One region of the Antricoccus suffuscus genome, then DNA from elsewhere that is predicted to be linked to it. Evidence: riboswitches for the same ligand, from Rfam matches in the RefSeq annotation. Region 1 holds a riboswitch; each other region holds the start of a gene.
What was found. A riboswitch is a leader RNA that binds a small molecule or an ion and turns the genes downstream of it on or off. The one in region 1 is predicted to bind cobalamin.

Region 1 (7,352 bases):
CGGCGTCAAGCCGTTTGGCGATGGTAGTTCGCTTCACCGGCAGGCTCTTGGTGCGCCATGCCTCGGCGATGTTGGTGTCGACGTTCATGATGGGGTTCATCGCGCCGTAAGGGTCTTGGCTTACATAGCCGATCGTGCTTCCGCGTAGTGCGCGGGAGGTATCTTCGTCGCTGCCGACTACATCGGATCCATCCACGAGCACCTCACCGCGGATGCGGGCAGACGGCTCGAGAGTTCCTAAGATTGCCTTGAGAATTGTGCTCTTACCGCTGCCGCTCTCACCTACGATTGCGACGGTCTCGGTCTCACGTACCGTCAAACTGACCTCTTGGACCACTTCTGGTCCTTCGCCGTACGCAACCGTGAGTCGACGAATCTCAATGATCGTCATTGTCGCCCCTGCGTGCTCACTGATTTGTGCAGCCCTTCTGCGATGAGGTTCGCGGCCGCGGCCATTGCCAGGATTGCCAGCGACGGCCAGACCAGTAGCCAAGGTCCGGCGGTGATGAATCGCCGCGCGTCGCCGAGCATCGCCCCGAGCTCCGCGGTCGGCATCTGTACACCGAGACCAAGGAATGACAGGCCGGCCAGGGACACCACGATGCCGCCCAGCCGCAGAGTCGAGATGATGAATACCTGCGGGAGGACCGCCGGCAGCACATGTCGGATGCCCAGCGCCGGGCGGCTGATTCCCGCCACTCGCGCCGCCGCGACGTACGGGCGGTTTCGCGCGTCAAGGGTCAAGGCGCGCGAAATGCGCGCATCGGTGGCCCAGCTGGAGATGACGAGCGCGATGAGGAGATTGAGGTAGCCCGGGCCGAGCAGGCCGACGATCGCGAGCGCGAGTACGAGGCTGGGGATGGCGAGGACGACGTCGATGATCCGGGAGATGACCCGATCCACCCAGCCATCTGAAAGTCCGGCCACCATCCCGACGAACAAGCTGACGGTCGACGAGCCGATGAGTACGACGAGCGCCGAGATCAGCGATAGCCGCAGACCGACGACGGTGCGCGCGAACTGGTCGCGGCCGTACTGATCGGTGCCGAGCCAAAACCGTCCGCTCGGCGGCTGAAGTTTGTCAGCGTAGTGCGGTTGATTAGGCGGAAACTTGGCGATGATCGGGCCGACGATCGCGATCACGACAACCGCGATGAACAGCCCGATTCCGATACGGACCGGCGTCGCCAGCCTCTGGCTCCTGGCTCGTGGCAGCGGCTTGATGCTCATGGTTGCACCCGGATCCGCCGGTCGATGAGCGCGGATAGAAGATCCGCGAGCACGCTGACGATCACATAACTTAGCGTCGCAAGTACGGTGAATGCCTGAATCACCGGCAGATCGCGGTTCTTGACGGACTCGACAATGAACGAGCCGAGGCCCGGCCACGTGAAGACCGTCTCGACGATGGCGGCCCCACCGATCAGGGCGGCGACTCCGACCGCCAGCGCGTGCAACGACGGCACGGCGCTGTTGGGAAGCGCGTGACGCCACACGATCCGCCACCGGGTCGCGCCGCGGGACCGCAGCACGTGCGCCGCCGACGTATCCATGAAGGTCAGGATGTTCGCCCTCAGCAACCGGGACCAGGAGTCGGCCAGACCGAGCGCAAGACACACCGCGGGCATCCATACCTGCGACCAGGAACCGTCCAGCGCCGCCTTGCCCTGGCCGAAGCCGATCACCAAGACCTGGATCAGCAGCAGCGCGACGACGAAGCTCGGCACGGACGCGGAAAGGAGCGCGACGGCCTGCGTGCCATAGTCCGGCCACCGGCCACGGCAGTACGCCGCCAGCACGCCCAGCGCGACCGCGAGTACGAATGCCAGCACCAACGCGACCACGGCGAGCCGCAGCGATGCCGGCAGCCTGGCGGCGAGTTCTTCGGAGACTGGTCGGCCCGACCGATACGACACGCCGAACGAACCGCGCACCGCATTCCAAAGCCAATGGAAGTACTGCACGACGACTGGCTGTTCCAGCCCGAGCCTGTCAGTCAGATCCGAGATCTGGCCCGGCGTCGGCTCCGGTATCCCTTGTGCGATCAGGATCAGCCGTGCGGGGGACCCCGGAGCCAACGGGAGTAGCGACCAGATCAGCACGCTCGCGCCCAGGAGCGTGATCACGGCCTCCAGTACTCGGCGGCGTACCAGTCGCAGGACTCGCATCGGACGTGGTGGCTATTTGCCGGTCTGGCTCGTGATGTGGCGCCGGACGCTGGAGACCTTGTAGTCAACCCAGGCCGGGCCGACGACGACGGTGAAGTACTTGTAGGTGCCCGCCACGACGTACGCCTCGTCTGCGACAAGGATCTTCTGCGCGTCCTTCAGGAGCTGGTCGCGTTTCGAATCGTCGAACTCACCACGAAGCTGGTCGCCGATTTTGTCAATGGTGGGGTTGGTTATCCCCTGCGCGTTCGAGGACCCGCCGGTGACCCACCGGACGAGATACGGCTGGATCGGGTCCGCGGTTCCGGACAACGACCCGCTCAGTGCGACAGACGACTCCCACGCATTAGGGCCCTTCTTTACCGCTGCGGAGTCCTCTGCATTGTTGATCTCTAGGTCGAATCCGGCCTTCGCCACCTGGTCTTTCATCGCGATCGCGACGTCGACCGTTTCAGGTCCCTGGGCCTGCGTCACGAATCGGACGGTCAGCTTCTGGCCGTCCTTTTCCCGGATACCGTCCGACCCGACCGTCCATCCGGCATCGTCGAGTAGCGACTTCGCCTTCTTCAGATCGAACTTCTGATTCTTGAGTGCGAAGGGCATCTCGGTCGGATATAGACTCTCCGCGGCCTTGAACTGTCCGTTGCCGACGTCGTCCGCGATGCCCTTGTAGTCAATGGCCTCGGTGAATGCCTTTCGCACGTTGACGTCGGTGAAGATCCCGGCTTTGAGGTTCATCTCGACCAAGAGAGACTGAAGCGCCAGCTTTGAGGAGAGCACGGCTGCCTCGGGATCGCCCTGCAGCTCAAGCTTCGCCGAGGTCGAGGGGTAGAAGGCCATATCCGCCTCACCGCTTTTGACTCCGGCGATACGTGCCTGTTCGTCGGGTACGACCTTGACGGTGATGCCCTTCAGCGGCGGCTTGCCTTCCCAATGCTTAGCGAATGGTTTCAGTTGGAGGTTGTCCGGATCCCAGGCAGTAATCTCGTACGGGCCGGAGTAGGCGCCCTTTCCGACGATCTTGCTGGAGTCACCGCCGGCGGCATCCATGACGCTCACGTCGTAAATCTGTAGCGAGTTGTCCCGGGCGGCGAGCGCCGCCGGGACCATCGCATTCGGTGCGGGCGTGGTCAGGATGACCTTGTCACCCTCGGCGATCACGGTGGTCGCGGTGTCCAGGTAGACCTGGGCGGCCTTCGACTTCGCGATCTGCCGGGTGAGTGCGGCAGCAACAGCCTCGGCGTCTACCGGATTGCCGTTCTGAAAGGTCACGCCATCGCGCAAGGTGACTACCCATCGGGTGTCGCCGTCGCGGGATACATCCTTGGCAAGCCACGGCTTTATGCTGCCATCGTCCTCGACTTGAAGGAGATTCTCGGCGACACCCCAGTCGAAGAGCCAGTTCGTGCCTGTACCGGCCGGATCGAGTCCCGCGATCGTGTAGGAGTTGTAGATCGTAAGAGTGCCGTCGCCTTTGGCCCGGAGCTCTTTCGCCGCGCTGGCGGATCCCTGGTTGCCGTCGCTCGATGCGCCCGCGGAACATCCGGTGACAATCAGCGCAACGATGAGTGTGAGTGTAGCGATTATCGTGGGCGATCGACGTGGTCCGTTGGTGCGCTGGTTTGGCCGTCCGGCAGTAAACCGGGTGCGGTGAGCTGACACTCGCATGTTCATCCTCGTGACGTTGACCTGAATGGGTGCAGGTGTCCTGGCTCCCGGATCAACGCGCGCCTTCGGCCTTCCAACCCAGGGAGGTCGTGACCGTACGTGAAGGTTTGCTACTCGGTGACAGTTGCGGGACAGCCCCGGATTCGCACCGGTGTTCCCTGCGCGTTAGAAGGTAGCACTCGGGAGCGCACGGCAATGCGATCAGGCGGCGCGGTGCGGACCGTGCGTGTCGCTGCGACCGCGATCGGGGTAAGGTCGCGATGCAGCTGGTTTGCCTCGCCGCGTCGTGCGGTAAAGCAAAGTAATAGGGAACCCGGTGAGAGTCCGGGACTGCCCCGCAGCGGTAATTGGGAACGAACGCCGTCAGACAAGCACTGGGCCATCCGGCCTGGGAAGCGATGGCAAGTAGGTGATCGAGGCCCGATCGAGCCCATGAGTCCGAACACCTGCCAGTTGTGCGCCCGACAGCCGTCGGGTGCCGATAGTGACCTCGAGGGCGGGTCATGGCGGCTACGGGAAATCGAAGGTTGTCGCGTGTTCGACACGCATGACCGATGCCGTCGCCGGCCGGTATCTGCTCTCGCGGTCACGTAGGACTCGCGAAGGAGAGTTCGGTATGACCGATCAGGCGACGAGCCAACCACCGATCAGTCAATCGACTGTGTATGGATACCCGCGGCAAGGCGAAGACCGCGAGCTGAAGAGAGCCGTCGAAGGTTACTGGGCGGGCGGGACCGCCGAGGACCTCCAGTCCGTCGCGCGTCACTTGCGCCAGCAGCGACTGACCGTCCTACGCAACGCCGGCATCGATGAAGTGCCGGTCAATGACTTCTCGTTGTACGACCACGTGCTCGACATGGCCGTCATGTTGGGCGCGATTCCCGAGCGTCATCGGCAGGCCGTGCCGGTCACCGATACCCCGACCTCGAAGCTCGATCGGTACTTCGCGATGGCCCGCGGTACGGCGGATGTCGCACCGATGGAGATGACGAAGTGGTTTGACACCAACTACCACTATCTCGTGCCCGAGCTGCGCGAGTCGACCGAGTTCGAGCTCGATGCATCAAAGCCGCTGGAGGAGCTTGCAGAAGCCCGGGAGCTGGGGTTGCGCGCGCGTCCGGTGATCCTGGGGCCGATCAGTTTCCTGCTCTTGTCGAAGGCGGCATCCGGTGCGCGCCAGGGGTTCGAGCCCCTTTCACTCGTCGACCGCCTCGCGCCAAAGTACGGCGAGCTGCTGCAGTTGCTGCACGACGCAGGGGCCGGGTGGGTGCAGCTCGACGAGCCCGTGCTCGTGACGGATCAGTCGCCGCAGGTACTCGCACAGGTAAGAGACGTGTACGCCGCGCTCGCGGCGGAGCAGGCGCGCCCGAAAATCGTGGTGGCGTCGTACTTCGAGCGGCTCGGCGATGCACTCGACGTACTCGCCAAATCGCCGGTCGAGGGCCTGGCGATCGACTTCACCGGACCTGCGGCCCAGAACCTCACCGACTTGGCGGCGATCGGCGGCATTCCCGGCAAACGTCTGATCGCCGGCGTCATCGACGGGCGGAACGTCTGGCTCGCAGATCTGCAGACCGCCCTGTCGGCCCTCGTTACTCTGCTGGCGTTGGCGGATCGGGTAGACGTGAGTGCGTCGTGCTCGCTGCTGCACGTGCCGCTCGATGTCCGCCTCGAGCCGGATCTCGACCCGCAGGTTGCGGCGTGGCTGTCGTTTGCGCGCCAGAAGCTCGATGAGATCGTCACCCTTACCCGTGGAGTGAGTGGCAAGGCAGCGATTGCCGAAGAGCTTGAGTCCAACGGTGCGCTGCGGGTCATCCGCAGCACCTCGCCACTTGTGCGCGACGAAGCAGTCCGGGCGCGCGCCACGGCGGTCGGCGCCGACGACCTACGTCGTCATAGCCCATACGCACAGCGTGCGGAGCAGCAGCGCCGACGGCTTGGCTTACCGACGTTACCGACGACCACGATCGGTTCCTATCCGCAGACCGCGGACATACGCAAGGCGCGGGCAGGGCTGCGCAAGGGGACGGTCACGCCCGAGCAGTACGCCGAGACGATGCGCGAGGAGATTCGTAAGGTCATCGGGCTTCAAGAGGAGATCGGGCTGGATGTGCTTGTGCACGGCGAACCCGAGCGCAACGACATGGTCCAGTACTTCGCCGAACAGCTCAACGGCTATGTCGCCACAGTCAACGGCTGGGTGCAGTCTTACGGCAGTCGCTACGTGCGGCCGCCGATCATTCTCGGTGATGTCTCGCGGCGGCAGCCGATGACCGTCGAGTGGGGGAAGTACGCCCAGAGCCTGACGAGTCGACCGGTGAAAGGAATGTTGACCGGCCCGGTGACAATGCTCGCGTGGTCGTTCGTTCGCGACGACCAGCCGCAAAGCGAGACCGCCCGGCAGGTCGGCCTCGCCCTGCGCGAAGAGGTGCTCGATCTCGAAAGCGCGGGTATCGGAGTCATCCAAGTCGACGAACCCGCACTGCGCGAGACATTGCCGCTGCGCAAGGAGAGTCGCCCGTCGTACCTGCGTTGGGCTGTCGACTCCTTCTTGCTGGCGACTGCTGGCGTGCGTGATCAGACCCAGATCCACACGCACATGTGTTACGCCGACTTCGAGGATATTCTGGGCGCCATTGTCGAGCTCGACGCCGACGTGATCAGCCTCGAGGCCGCGCGCTCGCAGATGGAGATCGTCGATGAGCTCGCCAGCGCGCAGTACCCCAACGAGGTCGGCCCCGGAGTGTGGGACATCCACTCGCCGCGCGTCCCCTCGGCCGCCGAGCTCACGGAGCGTCTCGCCTCGGCGGTCGCGAAGTTCCCGAGCGACCGGCTCTGGGCGAACCCGGACTGCGGCCTGAAGACCCGCGGGTACGGCGAGGTGCGGGAGACCCTCGCCAACCTCGTCGCCGCTGCACAGAAGGTGCGTGCAGGAGGTCAGTAACCACTTGCGGGGGCGGCGTAAACCGCCTCCGCAACGGGCGGCCCGGCAAATGATCAGGGATGGCGTGCGATCGGCTAGACGCACAACCGCAACCTATTTCCGGGTGGAAGTCTCCGGTTCGGTTGTGCCCTTGGCGGGAGCGAGGTGCGCTCGTTCCCCGTCGTGGCTGAGGATAGCGAGGATTTCCACGGGGGCATCGTGTGCGCCGATCGCGTGCGGGATCATCGTGGAGAATTCGGCAGCATTACCTGCCTCGACGAGGATGAGCCGGTCACCTAACCGCAGTTCCGCCGTACCTGACAGCACGATGAACCAGTCGCGGCCCGGGTGCACCCCTAGCTCTTCGGTCGGCGGCGCGGGCGTCGTGATTCGCATCTTCGCTACGGACATCTCGAACGGGGTTCGTTCCCGGGCGAGTGTCCAGATGGTCGCTCCTCGCTGTTCGTTGCGCTGAGGGCGGATCACCACGTCATCGTCGTTCGGGGATTCAATGAGCTGGTCGAGCGTTGTGTCGAGGGCGCGGGCGATCGGAACAAGCTGATCGAGAGCGATCCGTCGCTGGCCGGTTTCAA
Region 2 (7,352 bases), on a different contig from region 1:
ATTCGGCCATGGCGGCCCCGGTGTCGTAGGCAAGGCGAGACGGGATCGCCTTGGGATCGACGGAGTAGAAGTTGCGCCCGGTGGGCAGCACGTTGACCAGGCCGCGCAGCGGCGACCCCGAGGGGCCGGCCGGAATGTATCCGCCGTCAAGGGCGTGGAGTATCGCCGGGATCTCGCCGCGGGTTGCATCGAGCCGCGGGATGACCTCGGTGGCAGCGAAGTGCAACGACGTACTCACGTCGGGATTGGCCTCCCCGAGTACGTCGAGGACGATCTCGTCGACCCGCTCGTGCGCCCAGCCCGCGGCATCAAGGGCGGTCACGAGCGCCTTGGCCTTCTCCTCGGCGGCGTCGACATCGGCGAGCTCACTGTCGTTTTCCTTCAGCCCCAGGGCAACTCGCAGTCCGGGGACGGCTTGGACTGTCCCACCCCACACCTGGTTGGCGCGAAGAATCGCCAGCACGAGGTTGATCCGGCCCTCAGCGGCCGGCGCTTCGCCGAGGATGTGCAGCCCGTCGCGGATCTGTACGTCCTTGATCTCGCAGAGCCAACCGTCGACGTGCATGACGAACTGGTCGAACTCCTCGTCGTCCGGGCGCTCGGAAAGCCCGAGATCGTGGTCCATCTTCGCGGACTGGATGAGCGTCCAGATCTCCGCTCGCATTGCCGGCGCCTTGGCGGGGTCCATCGCCGAGACGTTGCCGTACTCGTCGAGAAGCTGCTCCAGGCGGGCGATGTCGCCGTACGACTCGGCGCGCGCCATGGGCGGGATGAGGTGGTCGACGATCGTCGCGTGGGCGCGTCGCTTTGCCTGAGTGCCTTCGCCGGGATCATTGATGAGGAACGGATAGATCAGCGGCATATTGCCGATTGCAGCGTCGGCAGCACATTCCGCCGACATGCCGACGTTCTTGCCGGGTAGCCATTCCATGTTGCCGTGTTTGCCCATGTGTACGACGGCGTGGGCGCCGAACGACTTCTCCAGCCAGCGGTATACAGCCAGGTAATGGTGCGACGGAGGCAGATCCGGATCATGGTAGATCGCGATCGGGTTCTCGCCGAACCCGCGTGGCGGCTGGACGATCACCAGGACGTTGCCCGCTTGCAGGGTGGCAACGACGATCTCGCCGTCGGGATCGCGCGAGGTATCGACGAACAACTCCCCGGGGGCTTCGCCCCATTTCTCGACCACGCTGTCGACCAGCTGCTTCGGCAGCTCAGCGAGCCAAGCACGATAGTCGGCGGCCCTGATCCGCACTGGCTGCCCGGACAGCTGCTCGTTGGTGAGCCATTCTTCGTCTTGCCCGCCGGCTTCGATGAGCGCGTGGATGAGCGCATTTCCGGCAGTCGTATCGGGCGACTCGTCCTCAATAGGCTCAAGGGGAGCGAGCCCGGGGAGCGCGTCTTTGGTGCCGACCGGGCCGACGTCGTAGCCCGCCTCATGCATCGCGCGCAGGAGCCGGACGACGGAGACTGGCGTGTCGAGCCCGACCGCGTTACCGATACGGGAGTGTTTGGTCGGATAGGCAGACAGCACGACCGCGATCTTGCGATCGGCGGGCGGGATGTGCCGCAACCTTGCATGCGCGACCGCGATCCCGGCGACTCGAGCGCACCGCTCAGCATCCGGAACGTAGTGCGGCAGTCCGTCCGCGTCGGTCTCCTTGAACGAGAAGGGCACGGTGATCAGGCGGCCGTCAAACTCGGGTACGGCGATTTGGGTTGCGACGTCGAGCGGTGACAGTCCCTCGTCGGAGGTAGCCCAGGTCTCGCGGTCCCAGGTGAGGCACAGCCCTTGCAGCATAGGGATATCGAGCGCCGCCAAGGCCCGCACATCCCAGGCCTCGTCATCCTGACCGGCGCCCGCCGTACCGGGCTTTGTACCGCCCGCGGCGAGGACCGTAGTGACGAGCGCATCGAGAGTTCCCAGATGAGTCAGGAGATCGTGCGGTGCATCACGCAGGGATGCGCAGAAGATCGGGATACCAACCCCGCCAGCGTCATCGATAGCGTCGGCAAGCCCATGGACGTAGTCGGTGTTGGCGGCGGTGTACTGCGCTCGGTAGAAGAGAATTCCAACGCGTGGCCGGACCGCCCCGTCCGTGGCCGGGCCGGCCGGTGCCGGGCGATCGAGCTCGCCCCAGTTGGGCATCCGCAGGGCCGGCTCGAATCCTTCACCCGTGAGCAGGATCGTGTCGCAGAGAAACGCGTGCAGCTGCCGGAGGTTGTCGGCACCGCCCTCCGCGAGGTAGACGTGTGCGTCGGCTGCGACTCCCATCGGCACGGACGAGATCTCCATCAAGGACGCGTTGGGTGTCTGTTCGCCACCGAGTACGACGAGCGGCTTGCCGGTCTGGCGCATCCTGTCGAACTCCTCGCGCAATGACTCGGGCGAGCCGAGGATGCGCGCAACGATCAGGTCGGCACCGTCACAGAGCGAGCCCATCTCGTCCAGCGTGATCTTGGTTGGATTGGCATAGACGTAGTCGGCCTGGCTGGCCCGGGCCGAGAGTAGGTCGGTGTCTGAGGTCGATACCAGCGCGATGCGGGGCATGAGACGAGCTCCTTATCGAGGTCCGCGCCTCGAGTCGTAGATGCCATCGCGGTTAGTTCCTGACTTGCGCGGCAGCTGGTGCGTGCCGCGTTCACAGTGGCGGGACCGTCCCGGAGTTGCACCGGGTTCCTATTCCATCGATGGGTTGCCGGCTCAGCCTATCGGGCGACAATCCCACTACGATGGGCCGGTGACATTAGCTGACCACGCCGAGCCAGACCGCTGCCCCGGGCTGTTGCGTCCGTTCGTCGCGGCGGACGGCGCGCTCATCAGGCTGCGGGTGCCGGGCGGGCAGACAACGATCGCGGGATTGGTTGCGCTGTCACGACTTTCGACGGCGTACGGCGATGGCCACATTGCGATCACGTCGCGGGCGAACCTGCAGGTCCGCGGCTTGACCCTGACGGATGGAGAGGTCGACGAGCGACTTGCCCAGGGCGTTATCGACGCGGGCTACCTGCCGTACCCCACGCACGAGCGTGTCCGCAACATCGTCGCCTCGCCACTGACCGGTCTCCTTGGCGGGTTCGCCGATATCCGTCCTCTTGTGGCGCAGGTTGATCGGTTGCTCGCCTCCGAGCCGATCCTCGCCGACCTTCCTGGTCGTTTTCTTTTCGCTTTGGACGACGGACGTGGCGACATGGAGGCATTTACCTCGGATTTGTCCTACCGGTTGGTCGATGGGACTCGAGGAATTCTGCGTGCCGGCCGCCAAGGGCTGGGCGAGCACCTGGCATTGACCGAGGCCGCGCCGGTCATTGTCGAGCGAGCGAAGCGATTCATGCAGGCGCGTCATTCGCAGTGGCGCGTCTTTGACCTGCCAGATGGGGGAGCCCAGATCGTCCAATCGCGGGTTGTGGCGTCTGCTGTTCGGCCTACGCCACGCGCGCTGGGCACACTCAAGCAGGACGATAGCCGGATCGCGCTCTATGTTCACGCGCCACTCGGCCTGCTCACCGCTGACCACCTTGGCGCCCTCGGGCAGGTTGCGGGTGACGGATCGCTCGTCATCACGCCCGCGCGGGACATCGTCGTACCGGGGATCGACCGTGATGCGGCGGGCGATTCCCTGGCCCGGCTCAGTGCGGCGGGTCTTGTCGCCGACGCACAGTCGCCGTGGAGCCGGGTCTTTGCCTGCGCCGGAGCACCCGGCTGCGTAAGGGCCGCGTTCGACACGCGTAGAGTCGCCGAGCGGATCGTCGAGGCAGGTGGTCTAGCCCCAGACGAGATTGTGCACATCAGCGCCTGCGATCGCCGTTGCGGCCAGCCCGCCGTACCGCATCGTGTAGTTAGCTCACCCGATGGCTTCGACGCCGTCCCAACGAATGGATCTTGACGTGACCACGCCGCCGCCGAGCGTCTACGACTACGAGCGCGACGGATCGCAGATATATGAGCGATCTTTCGCGATGATCAGAGCCGAAGCGGACCTGACGCAGATTCCGCACGACGCGCGGGCCGTCGTCGTGCGGATGATTCACGCGTGCGGCCAGGTCGACCTACCGGCAGACGTCGTCGTACACGATCAGCTGGTCGCGGCGGCCCGTGCGGCTCTCGAGTCCGGAGCGCCGATCTTTACCGACGCAATGATGATTGCGTCCGGGATCACGCGCAAACGGCTGCCCGCAGACAACAACGTGGTGTGCCTGTTGCGCGACCCGCGAGTTGCAGAGCTCGCGAGCACATGGGGCACAACGCGTTCGGCCGCGGCGGTCTCGTTGTGGGGAGACCGGCTCGAAGGCGCCGTGGTGGCGATCGGTAATGCGCCGACGGCGTTGTTCCACCTGCTTGAGTTGATCGCCGCAGGAGGACCTCGCCCGGCCGCGATTGTCGGCGTACCAGTCGGTTTCGTCGGGTCGGCCGAGTCCAAGCTGGCGCTGACGGCCTTTACGCCTGCGATTCCGCACCTCGTCGTACACGGTCGTCGTGGCGGTTCGGCGCTCGCCGTGTCGGCGATCAATGCGCTGGCGCAGGAACGCGAGATCTGATGACAAGCCCAGGACGGCTCTACGGGATTGGCGTCGGGCCAGGCGATCCGGAGCTCGTCACCCTCAAAGCGGCCCGCCTCATTGGCGCGGCGGACGTGATCGCCTACCACTCGGGCCCAATGCGCAAGTCGATCGCGCGAGATATCGTCTCGTCACTGGTCCCCGACGGTGCATTGGAAGAACTGCTGGCATATCCGGTGACAACCGGCTCAAGCCCTCATCCTGGCGGTTACTACGGCGCTATCAATGACTTTTACGACGAGTCCGCCGATCGGCTCGCGGTGCATCTTGAAGCCGGGCGGACGGTCGTCGTACTCGCCGAAGGGGACCCGCTCTTCTACGGATCCTTTATGTATCTGCACGACCGGCTGTCACCACGCTTTGAGTGCGAGGTGATTCCGGGCGTAACCTCTGTGTCGGCATCGACCGCGGCCGCCGCCGTACCGCTCGTTCGACACGAGGACGTGCTGACCGTGTTGCCTGGCACGCTGCCGAAACCCGAGCTCGCCCGGCGGCTGGCGGACACCGAGGGTGCGGTGATCATGAAGCTGGGCCGGACGTTTCCCGCTGTCGTGGAGGCGTTGCGCGAGTCGGGTCGACTCGGCGATGCGGTGTATGTCGAGCGGGCGAGCAAGTCGCAGCAGCGAGTGCTGCCGGTGACCGAGGTTGATTCAGCGTCGGTCCCGTACTTCTCGATGATCGTCGTACCTGGTATCGACAAACGCGCCGACTCCGCCGGACGCGCTGCGGCGCCGGAAGTCTCGGTGCCCGCGGCGAGCGCCGGACCGGCGGAGGTCGTCATCGTCGGGCTCGGTCCTGGTCCGGACAGATGGCTGACACCGGAGGCCTCGGACCTGCTCGCCGAGGTGTCGCACGTCGTGGGTTATGCGCCGTACGTCAACCGGGTGCCGCAGCGTCCTGGCCTCACCAGGCATGCCTCTGGCAACACCGTCGAGCTTGACCGGGCCCGTCACGCGCTTGACCTCGCGGCCGCGGGGGAGAAGGTGGCTGTCGTATCGGGTGGGGATGCAGGGGTCTTTGGGATGGCGGCCGCTATTTTCGAGGCGGCTGCTGACGAGAGGTACGCCGGCGTACCGATTCGGGTTGTTCCCGGATTGACTGCAGCGCAGGCCGTCGCGGCGCGTGCGGGTGCGCCGCTCGGTGCGGACTTCGCAGTCATGTCCCTGTCTGATCGACTCAAGCCGTGGCCTGTGATCGAGCGTCGGCTCTTGGCGATCGCCGAGTCTGACCTCGTTCTCGCGATCTACAATCCACGGTCGAAGTCGCGGACCGAACAGGTTGCGATGGCGAAGGCCGCGCTGCTGTCACGAAGGTCCGCCGACGTACCGGTGGTCATCGGCCGGGATGTCGGCCGATCCGAGGAGTCGCTGACGGTCACCACCTTGGGCGAACTCGACCCGGAGCAGATCGATATGAAGTGCCTGCTCATCGTCGGCGCGAGTTCAACTCAAGTCACCCCCGCCGGCCAAGTCTGGACTCCCCGCTCAGTGACCTAGCCCCGATCCGTCACAAAATCCGCCGCGATCCGTCACAAAATTTGCCACGGTCCGTCACAAAATCCGCCGCGATCCGTCACAAAATTCGGCACTATCCACAACGGGTGTGTCATCCACATTTGCCATTGAGTGATGTGCGGACAGGCGGCGTCGGCGCTGCAATTGAAACATGGGACTTATCAATGACGGAATACCTTTCCGTGGCGACCAATACCGGGATCTGGGGTTTAGCCGGAGTCAGCTGTTCGATGCCGTACGGGCGAATGATCTACGTCGGCTGTTTCATGGTGTTTACGTCGACGGCGAGGTCTCGGACAGCCGCGAGTTACGGTTGCGCGCAATAAAACTAGTTACGCCGCCTTACGCCGTGGTTAGTGATTGCTCCGCGTCGTGGGTCTATGGTGTCGATACCTTCAGGCCAAGTGATCGGTTCCTGATGGTCCCATCGTTAGTGATACCCCATGGAGCTTCGCGAGTTCGGCAGCGATTTTCACACTGCCGCGAGGCCTACATCGATCAGAACGATGTCACGGAACTGGATTCACTGCTCATCACCACGCCTGTACGGACGTCGGCTGACCTTCTGCGCGGACTGTGGCGTCCATACGCGCTCGCTGCCGCCGATGGGCTGACGAGGGCAAACCTTGTTTCTGCCGAAGAGGTTCGCGGCTACCTCAGGAGGCTTCGCCGCTTTCCGGGAATCATCCAAGCACGTCAGCTTGCCGAGCTGATCGACCCACGGGCTGAGTCACCGGGAGAGTCCTGGATGCGGTTGCGCGTTATCGACGCGGGATTTCCGCGGCCCGATTTGCAGATCTGTATCAATGACCGGAATGGTGTGGAGATCGCGCGCATAGATATGGGTTACAAGAGCTTGCGTATTGCGAGCGAGTACGACGGCAAGGAGTTCCATACGAGCACCGCCGACCGCGAACACGATGAACAACGTCGCGACTATCTGCACGAGCTCGAGGGCTGGCGATTTGTGGTCGGGGATAAACGAAAGATCTTAGGCCCGGACGCGGGTTTTGAGCTATGTCTCGGCAAGTGGCTAGATATAGAGCCACGGCTACCACGGATGTGGTGACGCACTCGTTGAGTATGCCGCCGAACGGGATTTTGCGACGGACGGAGCCGAACTTTGTGACGGACGGAGTCGAACTTTGTGACGGATGGACAGGGATTTTGTGACGGACGGAGCCGAACTTTGTGACGGATCGTGCGAGGATGGCCGAATGAGCGAGTATTCCTGGGTCAAGTACGAAACCATCGACGATGGCGCGATCGCGATCA
Region 3 (7,352 bases), on a different contig from region 1:
CCGGTTGAACGCTCTTAAGTCAGGGGAGTTGTCGGGGATCCAGGTGTCGCCGGATCAGCGCAGCAGTGCCGAAAGTACCGGCGCAACCCTTATATCGCGGCCAAGCTACCTGGTCTATTTCCTTGCGGTGAACACGAGCGTGGCGCCCTTCGACGATCCGTCGGTACGGCTAGCGATGAACTATCTGATCGATAGAAAAGCAATCGGGGACGGACTCCTCGGAGGCTCATGTACACCTCAGATCCAGCCATGGCCCGAGAGCAGCGTTGGATACGACAAGAAAATCGGCGACGGTCTCGATGTGTGGCCGCACGACGTGAAGAAAGCCAAGGATCTGCTGAAGAAGGCCGGGCTTACGAAGGGCAGCAAATTCAAGGTCGTGACGACGAACCTGACTACTACGGTCAAAATCCTCGAAGTCCTTCAGGAGCAGTTCAAAGAGGCCGGACTCGACATCGAGGCTCAGCCAGTGCCCGCAGGAGGGATCACCGAACACTTCGCGATCACGAAGCAGACACCGGTGACGTTATCGGCATATACCGGCTCACCCGACCCGGCGGCTGTCATCGACCGCAACCTACTTCCCGAGTCTCAGTACAACCCGGGAGGCGCCACGTCGCAGAACTTGATCGATACGGCGGTCGAAGGGGCGTCGGCGACCGATCCTGCGACCCGCACAGCCACGTACTCGAAGTTCATGGATCTGTTCATTAAAGAGCCGACGAGTCTCATGCCCATCTGTGCGGCGCATTCGGTGATGGCGCTCGCGGACGGCGTCTCCAACGTGACGATGCCGGCAGATGCGGCGTACCAATTCCGAGGGGTCGCGGTCAAGAAGAAGTAGCGCGCCCCGATTTAATCGGCCGACGCTCCACGGGAGGAGCTGCAGCCGTCCGTCACGACCGGCAATCCGATACAAATGTGGAGTTGCGCAGCAAGAGACACCGGCCGGCGATGCAAAACAGCACACCTGTGACGGCCCCACCCGGCGAGGACCTGCCGCGCGTGGGTATTCGGCGGCAGTGATCGTGGCTTTTGGAGGGTTCCGCCGCGCGGTTAACGAAGCCAGTAAATATGCCCTGACCACTAGACAAGCGCGTGGGCGGCGATTAGAATCGAACATATGTACTTCGATCATTAGTACGATCGGTGCGATAGGGATGTTCTGAGCGGGAGGGGGTGAGCAGTCGTGAGCGTGGCGTACCTACCGGAGCGTGACCAGCTCGCCGAGGGCCAGCACGCTCTCGCTGACGCAGCCGCTGGGTTGATCGGTACTGCTATTCGTTCCTCGCTCAGTGGGCTCGGGCCCACCGACTTGCTCGCGTTCGCAGGCGACCTGGAGAAGATCCGCAATAGTCTCGCGGTCCTCGATCACGCGATCATCGGCGCACTGGAGGACACCCGAGCCGCCGAGGTACTCACCTGCCGTAACACGGTCACGCTGCTTACCGAGACACTGCGGATTACCCGCGCCGACGCGTACCAGCGTGTGGAGGCCGCGAAGAGTCTCGGCGAACGGATCACCCTCGGCGGGCAGCCCATGCCACCCGCACGCGCCTACCTCGCCGAACGGCAGGCCGCCGGGCGGGTCACCCCGGCCCAAGCCCGTGTCATCCACAAGATGTTGCACCGGCTCACCCCACATCCCGGCATAGACCCGGCGGACCTCGACGAGGCAGAGACCATCCTCGTCAACCACACGGACACTCTTGGGGTGCGGGACCTCGAAGGGCTCGCCGCCGAAATCACGGACCGTCTGGATCCGGACGGGAACGAGCCGCGTGATGATGAACGTTTACGGCAGCGGTTCCTGCGCGTCCACGATTCTGGCAAGGTCACCGGCCAGGTGACCGCGGAACTACTGGCGACACTGCGCGCAGTCCTGGACCCGCTGGCCGCTCCCCGGCCCGCAGACGTGTCCGGGCGCGATGCTCGTACCGCTGGTCAGCGGATGCACGATGCGCTCCTGGACGCGCTGCATCACGTCCAGGACACGGGCAATACTTCCGACGCGCTACACCGCCTTCAGGACACCGGCGCTATCTCCGACACCAGCGCCGCGGGCTCCGGATCCGACGCGGGCAGCGCCGCCAGCCTGGGCGCTGCCGCCGATTGGAGCGCCGGTGGCACCACCGATTCCGGCACTGCCACCACCGGTTCCGGCACTGCCACCCCCGGTTCCAGCACTGCCACCCCCGGTTCCAGCACTGCCACCACCGGTTCCAGCCCGGTCACCGCCGGCCCGTCGCGGACTGGTGCTAGGGCGCGGGGGACCGTGATCACCACGATCCGCCTCGAAGACCTGATCAGTGGCTGCGGGTACGCGACCAGCACGCACGGCGTACCCATCCCCATCCGGGACCTGCTCCGCGAGGCCGCGCAGCTACGGTTCCTGCCCGCGGTCCTCGACTCCCGCGGAGTCGTGCTCTACCTCGGCCGGGCGCAACGGCTCGCAACCGCGAGCCAGTACATCGCCCTCGTCGCCCGTGATGGCGGCTGCAGCTTCCCCGGCTGCGACGTACCACCGGAATGGTGCGACATCCACCACGTCACCTCCTGGCGCGACCTCGGACCCACCGATATCGACGACTTGACCCTCGCGTGCGGATACCACCACCGCGAATTCGAGGACCGGGGCTGGGAATCAGTCATGGTCGATGGACTCCCGCACTGGCGCCCGCCGGCGTGGATTGAGCCGACCCGTACACCGGTCCTGCATCATCGCATCACCCTCGCCAATCGACGCGAATAGCCGCCGGCCATCGTGCATCGATCCTCGGCGTACTAATTGCCCACTCGCCGATCGCTGTGGCACGCCGTCAATTCCGCCGGTCGTTCGGTCCTCTGTGGGGGCGAACTCAATGCGATAGCGTGCAACGCATGCCAATCAAATTCGAGAACGTCGGTGTTGCCGTCCGTGATCTCGAGGCGACTATCGCCTTTTTTACCGATCTCGGCCTGACCGTCCTCGGCCGCGATACAGTCAGCGGCGATTGGGCCGACACGGCCGTCGGCCTCGATGGCAACCACGCCAACATTGCCATGCTTCAGACACCCGATGGCAGCGGTCGCCTCGAACTCTTCGAATACATACACCCCAACGCGATCGAAACCGAGCCCACGCAGCCCAACGAGATCGGCATGCACCGCGTCGCCTTCTCAGTCGACGACATCGACGAGGCTCTTGAGATCGCCGCCGCGCACGGGTGTTATCCGCTACGCGGAGTTGCGACTTACGAGGACATCTACAAACTCAGCTATATCCGCGGCCCCAGCGGGATCATCGTGATGCTCGCTCAGGAACTGAAAAAGAGTTGATCGGTACGCCAGGGCTGCGGTAAGTCGTGACTTACTTCTTCGTTGCTGACTTCTTCGGGCTGGCCGACTTGCCGGCGACCGGCACCAGTCGGTCGACGAGTAGGTCTAGATCGTCGAGTGCGTCGTAGATGTCGACTGCCTCGGGATCGAGCATTGCCTGGTACGCCGCGCCGCGCAGCGCTCCAAGGAAGAGCCGTGCGACACGTTCTGAATCGACTGTTGGATCGACGCTGCCGTCGGCGACGCCGAGCTGGATCAACTCAATAACCGACTCCCGGCTGTACCGATGCAGTTCGACCATGCGCTCCTTGAGATGCGGGATCGGTCCGAGCGCTTCAAACATCAATGTGTAGAGGGCGCGCATGCGACGCTCGGACTTGCGCCAGCTGGATCGAAACGCATTCACTCGGATGTGCAGCGCCTCGCGGCCCGTCGTACTGCCGATCGCTGGCTTCAGGTGAGTCTCGGTCCAGCCCATCGCCATCTTCTCGATGAGTGCGATCAGGAGACCTTCTTTGGAACCGAACCGGCGCGTGACAATGCCGTGGCTGTAACCCGCGTGTTTCCCGATCGCCGCAAGGGTCGTGCGCTCATATCCGTTTTCAGCGATGAGTTCGGCGGCCGAGTTGATCAAGCGGGTCGTCGACAATTCGGATCGCGACTGGCGCGGTGCCGTCATCACGTGCGGTCGGTCGGTCATGAAGTCCATCCAATGGTGCGAATTCGGGATACTCAAACGTAGTTGTTTGTCTACCAATGTGGAATCAGGGTAGCCGATTTCGCTACGCGGCGGCCTCCCTAACCGGACGAACGTGAAGGCGATGAACGGTCTGCTAATGTGCGCGAAGCGAGCCAAGGGGAATCCGGCGAAATTCCGGAACTGTCCCGCAACCGTGAGCGGCCGAGTAATTGTCGCTAAGTCGGAATACCGAGGCTTCGCGTTGATGACCGCTCACATTGCCGAGGATTGCAATAGGCGGCGGTGGCCGCGTCCCGGTTGATGCCATCGCTTCCGGTCCTTCGCATACCGACTGCCCGCGAAGGACCATTCATGCGCTACCGCGTCGCCGTACTTACGAAGTGTCTCGCCGTCACTATCGTCGCGCTTGTCGCGGTGGCAGGATGTGGCAGCGCCGTCGCCGACAAGCAGGCAACCTCGTCCCGATCCGCGGTGGCCAAGGGCAAGCAGACGGCGTACCCGTTGGCGGTAGAGAGTTGCGGCGTGACGCAGACCTACGACGCGCCACCTCAACGTGCCGTCACCCTTACTTCGACTGCCACCGAGACGATGCTTGAGCTCGGACTCGGCGATCGGATGGTGGGTACGGCGTACCTGAAGGGTCGCAAGATCGGACCGCAGTACAAGTCGGCGTACGACAAGATCCCGGTCCTCGCAGCCGGACAACCGAGCATGGAGCAGCTACTCGCCGCGAATCCCGACTTCGTGTACGCCGGATATGGCGATGGATTCTCCGCGAGCACCGGCCACACTCGGCAGCAGTTGCAGGACTTGGGCATCAAAACGCACCTGAGCCCGGTCGGCTGCACCGATGAACCCAAGACGCTTCAAGACATGCCGGACGAGCTCAAGACCATTGGCAAGATCTTCAACGTCAACGCCGCGGCCGAGAAGGCGGTGAAGAAGTTCGATGCCACAGTGGACAAGGTCAAAGACGCGGTCAAGGGTTCGGATCGGCCGAAGGTTTTCCTCTACAACTCGGGCACGGACGCGCCGCAGACGGTCGGCGGTTGGGCCTACGCGTCGGTCATGATCGATGCGGCCGGCGGGAGGAACATCCTCGCCGACGAGCCACTGCGGTGGGGCAAGGTGTCGTGGGAGCAGGTGGCCGCCGCCAACCCCGACATTATCCTGATCTACGACTACCTTGACCCGAGCGTCGAATCGAAGATCGCGACGTTGAAGGACATTCCGGCGCTTGCCGATACGACTGCCATCAAGAAGGGAAACTTCGCGACGATCAGCCTCTCGCTCGCACAACCCGGGCCGCGGTCGGCCGAGGGTGTCGAGCAACTTGCTGAGCAGTTTCACCCTGACCTTTATCCGAAGAAGAAGTAGGTCGGCATTGTGACCGAGACCGATACCGAAGTCGACGAGCGGGCGAGCCTCATTGCACGGCTGCGGTCGTCGCCGACCCAGGCATCGGTACGTCGGGTCCACGTCGCCTCACCAGGCGGTCACCGTCTCCGACTGGCCGCGACGGTGACCACGTTGACGGTGGTCCTCATCGCCGTCACCGGCTTCGCTCTGTCCATCGGCTCGGTACACATACCGCTGGCGGACGTATGGGGGGTCATCGGTCACCGAATCTTTCCACCCGGGCTGATCACGCCAACCTGGAACGCCGTCACCGACCGGATCGTTGCGGATGTGCGGCTGCCGCGGGTCCTGCTCGCGGCCATCGCGGGCATGAGCCTGACCGTTGTCGGCACGGTCGTTCAGGCAGTCATGCGCAATCCGCTCGCCGGGCCGACGGTGCTTGGCGTCTCCGCCGGAGCCGCGACCGGCGCCGTATTCGTCATGCGGTTCGGGCTGCTAGTCCTTGGGGCGTACACGCTGAACATCGCCGCGTTCCTCGGCGCGCTGCTTACCCTGCTTCTCGTGCTGAGTATCGCCAAGTACGGCGGGCGTATCTCGGCCACGACGTTGGTCCTGACGGGTATGGCGATCAGCGCGGTGCTCTCGGCGATCACCAGCTTCCTTGTCCTGACCGCCGACGATCGGACCCTTGCCTCCCAGGTCTTGTTCTGGACATTGGGCGGTTTCGGCTCAGCGCAATGGAAGTTGATCCCGATTCCGGCGATCGTCCTCGTGCTCGGCGTCAGCTACGCGTTGGCCCAAGCGCGCAATCTCAACCTGTTACTGACCGGCGAAGAGAGCGCCATCTCCATGGGCCTCGACGTGCACCGCTTCCGGCAGCGAATGTTCGTCCTGTCCGCAGCGATGATCGGCGTGACTGTCGCGGTCTGCGGTGTGATCGGATTCGTCGGACTTGTCATGCCCCACATCACCCGACTGCTGGTGGGCGCGAACCACCGCAGGTGCCTGCCTGTAGGGATGCTGCTCGGCGCGATCTTCACCATCGGCGCCGATCTGCTGGCCCGCACGGTCATTTCCCCGGAAGAGTTGCCGGTCGGCATCATCACCGCGCTCGTCGGCGGTCCGTTCTTCCTCTACCTGTTGCGCCGTACCAGTAAGGGCCCCGGCCGATGAGAGCCCGACAAGCGGGCGACATGCCCGCCCGCGTGCATGTAGATGGCATCGACGTCCGGATCGGTGACGCGCACATCCTCGAGGCCGTCGGTCTGGTCGCCGAACCGGGGACAGTCGTCGGACTGCTCGGGCCCAATGGGAGCGGCAAATCCACGCTGCTGCGCACCATCTTCCGTTCGCTGCCTCCGACCGCGGGGCAGGTGCATCTCGATCGCGACGATGTATGGACGCATTCGGTGAAATGGAACGCGAAGCAGACCGCCGTCGTACTGCAGGATGCGCCGACCGAATTTCCGCTCACCTGCAGCGAGATCGTCCGAATGGGGCGCACCGCACACAAGCGGCTGCTGGAGCCGGACACGGCCTTCGACGAAGATCTGTGCGACGCGGCGATGGAACTGATGGAGATCACTTCGCTGGCGCACAAGGTGTTTTCGCATGTCTCGGGCGGGGAACGCCAGCGAGTGCTTATCGCTCGAGCGCTGGTGCAGCAACCGAGGCTACTGATCATGGACGAGCCGACCAACCACCTCGACCTCCATCACCAGCTCTCGCTGCTCGACCTCGCGACGAAGTTGGGTACGACGGTCGTCGTTGCGCTGCACGACCTCAATCTCGCGGCCCGCTACTGCGACTCCGTCGTACTGCTGGATCGTGGGCGAGTCGTCGCGCAAGGTACGCCGGCCGACGTACTCACGACCGAGCGCATCGCCGAGGTCTATCGGGTGGACGTGCAGATTATTGAGCACCCGACTACCGGCAAGCCGCACATCATGCTGTGTTGAGGTCACCGCGATGAGGT
Region 4 (7,352 bases), on a different contig from region 1:
GGGGTACGACGTGGCACGGCACCCTAGAGAACGACGCCTTCCGGCGCGCCTGGCTGGTCGAGGTAGCCGCGATGGCCGGATCAGAGTGGGAGCCAGCGAGGGACGCACCAGGGTTTGGTGAACGGCGCGAGCGGATGATCGATGCGCTGGCCGATGCGATTGAGGAAAACCTCGATACGGAGGCGTTGTTGGACATGGTCGGCGTACGACGATGACGCAGCGCGAGCAGCAGCCCGACGGCAAGATGCGTTACGGCTGGACAACCGGGGCATGCGCGACCGCCGCGACAACGGCGGCGTACACGGCCCTTTTGTCGGGGGAGTTTCCAGATCCGGTCATGATCACGCTGCCGCGCGGCCAGACGCCGTCATTTGCGCTGACGAAACATGAGCGGGTTGACGAGCAGACGGCCCGCGCGACGATTACGAAGGATGCCGGTGACGATCCTGACGTCACGCATGGCGCGCTGGTTACCTCGACGGTGACGCTCATTGGCGGCGACGCAGTCGTTTTTGCGGCCGGTGAGGGTGTCGGCATCGTGACAAAACCAGGTCTGCCTGTCGCGGTGGGGGAGCCGGCGATCAACCCGGTCCCGCGGAAGATGATGTGTGACCATGTAGCCGAGATTGCCCGCCGTCTAGGACATCCGGGCGGCGTACGCGTCGAGGTCAGCATCGAACACGGTGCGGATCTCGCGCAGCACACCTGGAATCCGAGGCTCGGGATCGTCGGCGGCCTGTCCGTCCTTGGTACGACGGGGATCGTGGTGCCCTATTCGTGCTCGGCGTGGATCGACTCGATTCGTCGTGGCGTGGATGTCGCGCGCGCTACCGGAGTCACCCACGTCGGGGCGGCGACCGGTACGACGTCCGAAGCGACCGTGCGGGCGCTCTACGGGTTGGATGAGGGCGCAATGCTCGACATGGGCGACTTCGCCGGTGCGGTCCTGAAGTACGTCAAGGGTCATCCCGTGCCACGTCTCACGGTTGCCGGCGGCTTCGCGAAGATGTCGAAACTCGCCGCTGGTCATTTGGACCTGCACTCTGGACGATCGTCAATCAACCTCGACTTCGTCGCCACCTTCGTCGAGGACGAGGCGCTCGCTGTGCAGATCGCGGCGGCCAACTCCGCACTGCATGCGTGGGAGATCGCCCGAGATCACGGTGTGCCGCTGGCCGATCGGGTGGCCGCCGCCGCGCTCGAAAAATGCCGGAGTGTCCTGGGCAACGTGCAGGTCGAGGTCGACATTGTGGTGATCAACCGGGCCGGCGACATCATTGGTCGTGCGAAGTAAAGACCCCGTGAGTAGGTCCGCGCACGTGTATCTCGCCACTAATTAATGCTTAGCACTGCTAATTACCGTAGTCTGTTGCTGTGAGCAACTATCTACCAAACTACGAGCATTGCGAGTCTGATCAATCCGTATGACGCTTCTTGACACATCGACGACGACGCCATCCGTGCAACGGATGGCGTCACCGCGTCGGGTCACCGCAATCCTCGCGATGACCGGCATGGCCGTTTCGATCATGCAGACCCTGGTCATCCCGATTTTGCCGAGTCTGCCGAAGATCCTGCACACCCATCCGGCGAACTCCACCTGGGTGCTAACAGTGACGCTATTAGTAGGCGCCGTCTTCACGCCGATTTCGGGGCGTTTGGGCGACATGTTCGGTAAGCGACGGATTCTGCTCATATCGGTCAGCACAATGGTGATCGGGTCCGTGTTCTGCGCGTTGAGCAACTCGCTCGCACCGATGCTCATTGGTCGGGGTTTGCAGGGGATGTCCCTCGGCTCGATCGCGCTCGGGATCAGTCTGATGCGCGACACGTTGCCGCGCGAACGTCTCGCGTCGGCCGTCGCGCTGATGAGCGCGACCCTAGGCATTGGCGGGGCGGTCGGTTTGCCGCTATCGGCAATGGTCGCCGAGAAACTGAGCTGGCACTATCTTTTCTGGGGTTCTACGGTCATCGGCGTCATCGCAATGATCGGTATCGCCCGCTCGATACCGGAATCGACGATCAAGACCGGCGGGCGGTTCGACTTCGTCGGCGCGGCGGGGCTCTCGATCGTGCTCGTGTCGTTGCTGTTTGGCCTATCGAAGTCCACCGACTGGGGTTGGGGCGATCCGAAACAACTGGCGCTGTTCGCTGTGGCGGCGATCGTATTCGTCGCCTGGAGTCGCTACGAGCTGCGCTCGAAAGCCCCCCTCATCAACATCCGGACCTCGATCCGGCGAGTGGTGCTCTTCACCAACTTGACGTCGATCCTCATTGGTTTCGCGATGTACACCCTCAACCTGGTGATGACTCAGCTGCTTCAAGCGCCGGACGGGACCGGACTCGGTTTCGGTCAGTCGATGATCGTCGCGGGCCTGTGCTCCGCTCCGATGGGCATCGCGATGATGCTCGTCTCTCCGCTGGCGGCTCGTATCATCGTCCGATTCGGTCCACGTTTCGCTCTGCGGCTCGGATCGCTCGTTATCGCCTGCGGATTCATCTATGCGGCGTTCTTCCTTGAACACGTGTGGGAAGCGTTGATTGTTGCCGCAGCCACCGGTGTCGGCATCGCCATCGCGTATGCCGCGATGCCCACAATCATCATGCGATCGGTGCCGACGACGGAGACCGCGGCGGCCAACAGCGTCAACACGCTGTCCCGCTCGCTCGGGACCTCGCTGGCGGCGGCGGTGCACGGTGCGATTATCGCGGTAGCCTTCGCCAGCTCGGCGGCGCACCCCGAGATCATGCACCACCATTCATTCACGGCATTCGACCTGTGTTTCCTGCTCGGCGCGATCTCCTGCGTGCTGGCAATCGTCGTCGCATCGTTCATTCCCAAAGACCGTAAGGACACGCAGCCGTTGGTTCTCGATCTCGACGTACTCGCCGACCTCGAAGGCGTTGCAGGTATCGAGATGGATCGAGACCTCCTGGACACGCATCACGATCGGCGTGCCTCGGTCCTGATCAGGGAAGCTCGCCCTCGCAGCGTCGTACGCCGGCGCCCGGCAGCGCGTCCGCGCAGTCATGCTCGGCGTCGCTGACGCAAGTCAGCCCCAAGCACATAGCCAACCACTTTGCCGGCAACTCGCCTGCGTGGATCGGCCTCGATCAGGCATAGGGCATCGTGCAGTTAGTCTGACCCGATGCACACCTTGTTGCCTGCGCTGCTCGCGATTGGAGCGGCCATGCTCATGGCGTTGGGGACGGTCCTGCGGCAACGAGCCTCCCGCGCCGACGGCCGCATCACCGGGCGTTGGTGGATTGGCGCGTTGGTCGCATTTGGCGGCTTCGCGCTGCAGGCGGTCGCGCTGGGCCTGGGTGCGGTGTTGTTGGTGCAGCCGCTGATCGTGCTCTCTGTCCTGTTTGCCCTGCCCATCGACCACTTGCTGAATGGCGTCGCCGTGACGGCTCGCCAATGGCTCTGGGGAGTCCTGCTGGCAGCCGGAGTCGGTGCGTTCGTGGTCTTCGCGAGGCCCGTACCGGCGCGGATTGGGCCGCAGTGGTGGATCCTGGTCTTGGTGGTGTCCTTGTTATTGGGCGGGCTGGCCGCTGTCCTGGTGTACGCGGAGCGGTCCCCGCGAGCGCCGCGCGCGCTGATATACGGGACGGTCGCGGGTGCTCTCTTCGGGATCGTTGCGGTGCTGATTCACTCCATCGGTCAGGATTGGCAGCATCCGACCCGGGTGCTCGTCCACCCACCGCTGTACATGGTCGCGGTCGCAGGCCTGGCGGCGGTGTATTGCCAGCAGCGAGCGTTCGCCGCCGGTCGGGTGCAGGCATCATTTCCGGCCATGACGGTTGCCGAGCCGATCGTGGCCATGGTGCTAGGAATGGCGGTGCTCGGCGAGAAGCTCAATCGACACACCTGGGCGACCGCGGTAAGCCTGCTAGGGCTGGCACTCATGGTGACTGGTGTGCTGCGGTTGTCGCGGCTGTCCGCGGCGAAAACCAGGCAGTCTGAGGCACGCGCGGCCGAGACAGGCTGAGCGACAGGCGTTCCCGGTACGACGAGGCTCCCGATAATCCGGAAATGTCCTATCGATCGGGGTTCTTTGCCTCCCACGGGGTGCTGCGGTAGAGCGGTTCCCAGCCTGTGTCGCGAGCCATTTCCGCACGATCAGCGCGTCCGCCACCGCGCACACCGAGAAGCCGGTGAGCCCACAGCAGGTAGGCCACGACCGCGAGATTGAGCGCCAGAGTGAGGGCCTTCAGGGGGCTCACGCTGATCGTCAGCTCGTGAATCTCGATGGGCAGCAGTACGACAACTTCGATAAGGGTGAGGTATTTAGCCCATCGCCGCGATCGCCACAGCCCCACGGCCTCGACGCCGTTGATCAGCGCGTACAGCGCGATGCCCGCGCCGTACAGGTAGAGCGTCTTGGTGGGTACGGCGAATAGCTGGTTGAGGTCGTGCAGGAGGCCATGGCGTGCCGAGCTGCTCAGCGGGCCGCCGAACGCGCCCTGAAGGCCGTTGAGGATTCGGAGATAACCACCGTGCAGATTCACCCGGTCCTGCGCGAACAGAAAGATGGACACCGCGACGGCCGCGAGCACTAAGAAATGAATGACGCGATCGGCTGCGATCAAGCGGAGCACGAACCTGTCGCGCAGTGGCCGGCCGCGCAATGGCGGCATCAGGGTGTCGTCGACTGCGTGCTTGCCCGAGCGGGGTGCGGGTACGTCGGCCTCGCGTAGCGGGACCCAGGCATCGCATCGCAAGCACCGCAACCACGTGAAGGCACCGCCCGGCTCGGCACGCGTCAGGAGGTCGACGTGACCGGTGGCCGCGGCGTCGACCGGTCCGAGCAGCTCGTGACTGTGGAGAGCGCAACCGAGCAGCTCATAATGCACACGGGGCCGCCGCGACGACTCTGCGCCTGGCGGCTGCGTCACCTGCGTCTCGACGTCATCGAAGACCATCGGCTGAGTTGTCTCAAAGCGTGTCTGAAGGTTGGTCGACAACGCTGACTTTCATGAACTGAAGATAGCGCTGACAGTCACACTGCAGCCTGGCCGAGGCCTTGCTCGCCGCATGCGGCGCAGGAGCGTCGGCGAGACCATGCCCGTGGCGGTCTCGACCGGTGGCAGCGATGCGTGATCCTTGCCCCGCTCTCGACCGGTTTGCCGTTTGATTGCTAGTGTCGTCGTATCGCGTATTGGTGTGAGGAAGCTGGTGTGATTCCAGCACGGTAGCGCCACTGTGAGCCTTGTCGCACCTGCGGCGGGCAAGTCAGACACTTTGCCATCACGCGGCCACATTTCAACGAGGGACGCATCATCCCCGAAGGAGGCATTCTCATGGCCAACATTTCGGCTCCGATCGTCGGCGCCACCCCAATCGTCATCCCGATATCCCACGCGGTGCGCTGGATCATCGGCACCTTGATCGCGGCGTTCGCGGTTTACTACTTCGTCGGAGTCGACCAGGGTGCGACGTCAGTTTTCGGCGCCGACACTCACATCCACGAGTTCGTCCACGACGCGCGCCACTTCCTCGGCTTTCCTTGCCACTGATTTTGCCGGTTAAGGACAACTTTATATGGATAAGTTCATTCTTCGTGGCGTGCTCAGTGGCGCGCTCGGCGGGCTAATTGCTTTTGTTTTCGCCCGTATCTTTGCCGAACCGCAGATCCAGGCAGCGATCGACTACGAAGAAGGTCGCGGCGCCGCCCAAGAAAAGCTCGACAAGGCGGCCGGCATAGCCGTCAGTGGCCATGAGCACGAGATCTTCAGCCGTACAATTCAGGCTAGTCTCGGCATCGGCGTCGGCATGATTCTGCTGGGCGCCGCACTCGGCGCAATTTTCGCTGTCGTGTTCGCCGTATGCCTCGGCCGGGTCGGCAAGCTGAAGGCCCGCTCGCTGGCACTTCTCCTTGCTGGTGGCGGGTTGGTCGGCTTCTACCTGGTGCCGTTCGTCAAGTACCCCGCCAATCCGCCGGCGGTCGGCAACGCAGACACGATAGGCGCGCGGACCGGGCTCTATCTGGCCATGGTCGTGTGCTCACTGCTGTTCCTGGTGCTGGCGGTGTTCCTTGGGCGCAAACTCCAGGCGCGCCTTGGCGCCTGGAGCGCCAGCCTGGTCTCCGGTGCTGCCTTTATCGTCGCTGTCGGCATCGTGATGCTGATCCTGCCTTCACTTGGCGAGCTGCCTGCCAACGTGGCCGCGTTCGGACATCACGCAACGGAGACTCCGCTGCCGCTGACCGATCCGGATGGCGCGATCGTCTACCCGGGATTCCCAGCAGATGTACTGGCAGACTTCCGGCTCTATTCGGTCGGCGCGCAAGTGATCATCTGGGGCACGATCGGCCTGGTATTTGCGCCGCTCGCCGACCGGTTGCTGACTCGACTCGGTACAACCGCCGCGACCAAGGCGACGGCCAACGCCTGAGCGGGAGACACTTGGTGTCGCTACAGTGACGGACGGCCTGCAAACTCTTGAAGCCTGCGGGCCGTTCTTCGCCGTCGAGAGGCATAAGCCGGGCGCCTCCCCGGTAGCGCCGTGGCGACCCATTCGCGACCTTGTCGACGGTGACGACGCACTTGGTGACCGTATTGCCGCCGTACGAAGCGTGCTCGCCACCTCCGCGCGGATTTCGGCAGAATCTGTCGAGCTTCGCGTCGCCGGGTCGGTGATGCAGCTCGGCGTGGTCGCCCGCCTGCTCTCACCCGTTCTCGGCTTTGCCGCGGCAGTGGGGCGCCAGCTTGTTTTCGACGTGGACAGCTGGTGGTGGCAGCCCGAACCTGGTGGCGCTTTCCCGCTGTCCTTGCCGAGCACGGCGTTCGTCGCGGGCCCCACGGACGCAGGCGGTGGGGTTCGGGCGCTCGATGAAGTGATCGCGGCGATCGTCGCCGAGACAAGAGCCGCCTGCGGTGTCTCCCAGGCTCTGTTATGGGGCAACGTCGCCTCCGCTATCAACGGGGCAGCGAGGATGGTTGCTTCCACGCGTCCAGATCTGTCCGATGCTGTTTACGCGCAGGCAGCGTCTGTCGCGCAACGCTTACGGCTCCACAGGTCGTCGACCGGGCCGTTCGGTCCTGAGTTCCGGCGACGCAGCTGCTGTCTGATCTACCGAACGGCTTCGTCTACGCCGCAGGCGATCTGCGGTGACTGTGTTTTTACCTAGCTACTCGTCATCCTCCAGGTCGCCTTCGACGTCGAGGTATAGCTGAGCGAGTTGAGACATGAGCTCTGGATCTGGTTGCTCCCAGAGCCCCCGGTCACTCGCCTCGGTGAGGCGCTCAATGATGCCGCGTAACGCCCACGGATTCGCGTGCCGCAGAAAGTCTTGATTGACCTTGTCCAGCGCGTATGTCTGCGCCAGTTGCTCGTACATCCAGTCCGT

Region 2: linked by a shared signal. The riboswitch ahead of cobN (cobaltochelatase subunit CobN) and the one ahead of CLV47_RS16285 (ABC transporter substrate-binding protein) in region 1 are both predicted to bind cobalamin.
Region 3: linked by a shared signal. The riboswitch ahead of CLV47_RS01345 (ABC transporter substrate-binding protein) and the one ahead of CLV47_RS16285 (ABC transporter substrate-binding protein) in region 1 are both predicted to bind cobalamin.
Region 4: linked by a shared signal. The riboswitch ahead of CLV47_RS11095 (CbtB domain-containing protein) and the one ahead of CLV47_RS16285 (ABC transporter substrate-binding protein) in region 1 are both predicted to bind cobalamin.

What each region holds. Positions count from the first base shown of each region.
Region 1 covers NZ_PVUE01000016.1:9,028-16,379, forward strand. The annotation lists gene CLV47_RS16270 (ABC transporter ATP-binding protein) at 1-391, opposite strand, end outside; gene CLV47_RS16275 (ABC transporter permease) at 388-1,230, opposite strand; gene CLV47_RS16280 (ABC transporter permease) at 1,227-2,168, opposite strand; gene CLV47_RS16285 (ABC transporter substrate-binding protein) at 2,181-3,836, opposite strand; cobalamin riboswitch at 3,870-3,996, opposite strand; cobalamin riboswitch at 4,087-4,304, shown strand; gene metE (5-methyltetrahydropteroyltriglutamate--homocysteine S-methyltransferase) at 4,453-6,780, shown strand; gene CLV47_RS16295 (helix-turn-helix domain-containing protein) at 6,874-7,352, opposite strand, start outside.
Region 2 covers NZ_PVUE01000008.1:90,096-97,447, forward strand. The annotation lists gene cobN (cobaltochelatase subunit CobN) at 1-2,554, opposite strand, end outside; cobalamin riboswitch at 2,588-2,740, opposite strand; gene CLV47_RS21830 (hypothetical protein) at 2,745-3,890, shown strand; gene CLV47_RS11125 (precorrin-8X methylmutase) at 3,892-4,542, shown strand; gene CLV47_RS11130 (precorrin-2 C(20)-methyltransferase) at 4,542-6,059, shown strand; gene CLV47_RS11135 (hypothetical protein) at 6,229-7,146, shown strand; gene CLV47_RS11140 (enoyl-CoA hydratase) at 7,295-7,352, shown strand, end outside.
Region 3 covers NZ_PVUE01000001.1:268,797-276,148, forward strand. The annotation lists gene CLV47_RS01315 (ABC transporter substrate-binding protein) at 1-844, shown strand, start outside; gene CLV47_RS21790 (HNH endonuclease signature motif containing protein) at 1,190-2,752, shown strand; gene CLV47_RS01335 (VOC family protein) at 2,881-3,318, shown strand; gene CLV47_RS01340 (TetR/AcrR family transcriptional regulator) at 3,350-4,018, opposite strand; cobalamin riboswitch at 4,147-4,271, shown strand; gene CLV47_RS01345 (ABC transporter substrate-binding protein) at 4,370-5,395, shown strand; gene CLV47_RS01350 (FecCD family ABC transporter permease) at 5,405-6,550, shown strand; gene CLV47_RS01355 (ABC transporter ATP-binding protein) at 6,547-7,335, shown strand; gene CLV47_RS01360 (LLM class flavin-dependent oxidoreductase) at 7,346-7,352, shown strand, end outside.
Region 4 covers NZ_PVUE01000008.1:81,857-89,208, forward strand. The annotation lists gene CLV47_RS11070 (cobyric acid synthase) at 1-215, shown strand, start outside; gene CLV47_RS11075 (cobalt-precorrin-5B (C(1))-methyltransferase) at 212-1,294, shown strand; gene CLV47_RS11080 (MFS transporter) at 1,425-3,047, shown strand; gene CLV47_RS11085 (DMT family transporter) at 3,150-3,992, shown strand; gene CLV47_RS11090 (DUF2127 domain-containing protein) at 4,042-4,926, opposite strand; cobalamin riboswitch at 5,123-5,266, shown strand; gene CLV47_RS11095 (CbtB domain-containing protein) at 5,305-5,520, shown strand; gene CLV47_RS11100 (CbtA family protein) at 5,546-6,397, shown strand; gene CLV47_RS11105 ((2Fe-2S)-binding protein) at 6,423-7,133, shown strand; gene cobN (cobaltochelatase subunit CobN) at 7,134-7,352, opposite strand, start outside.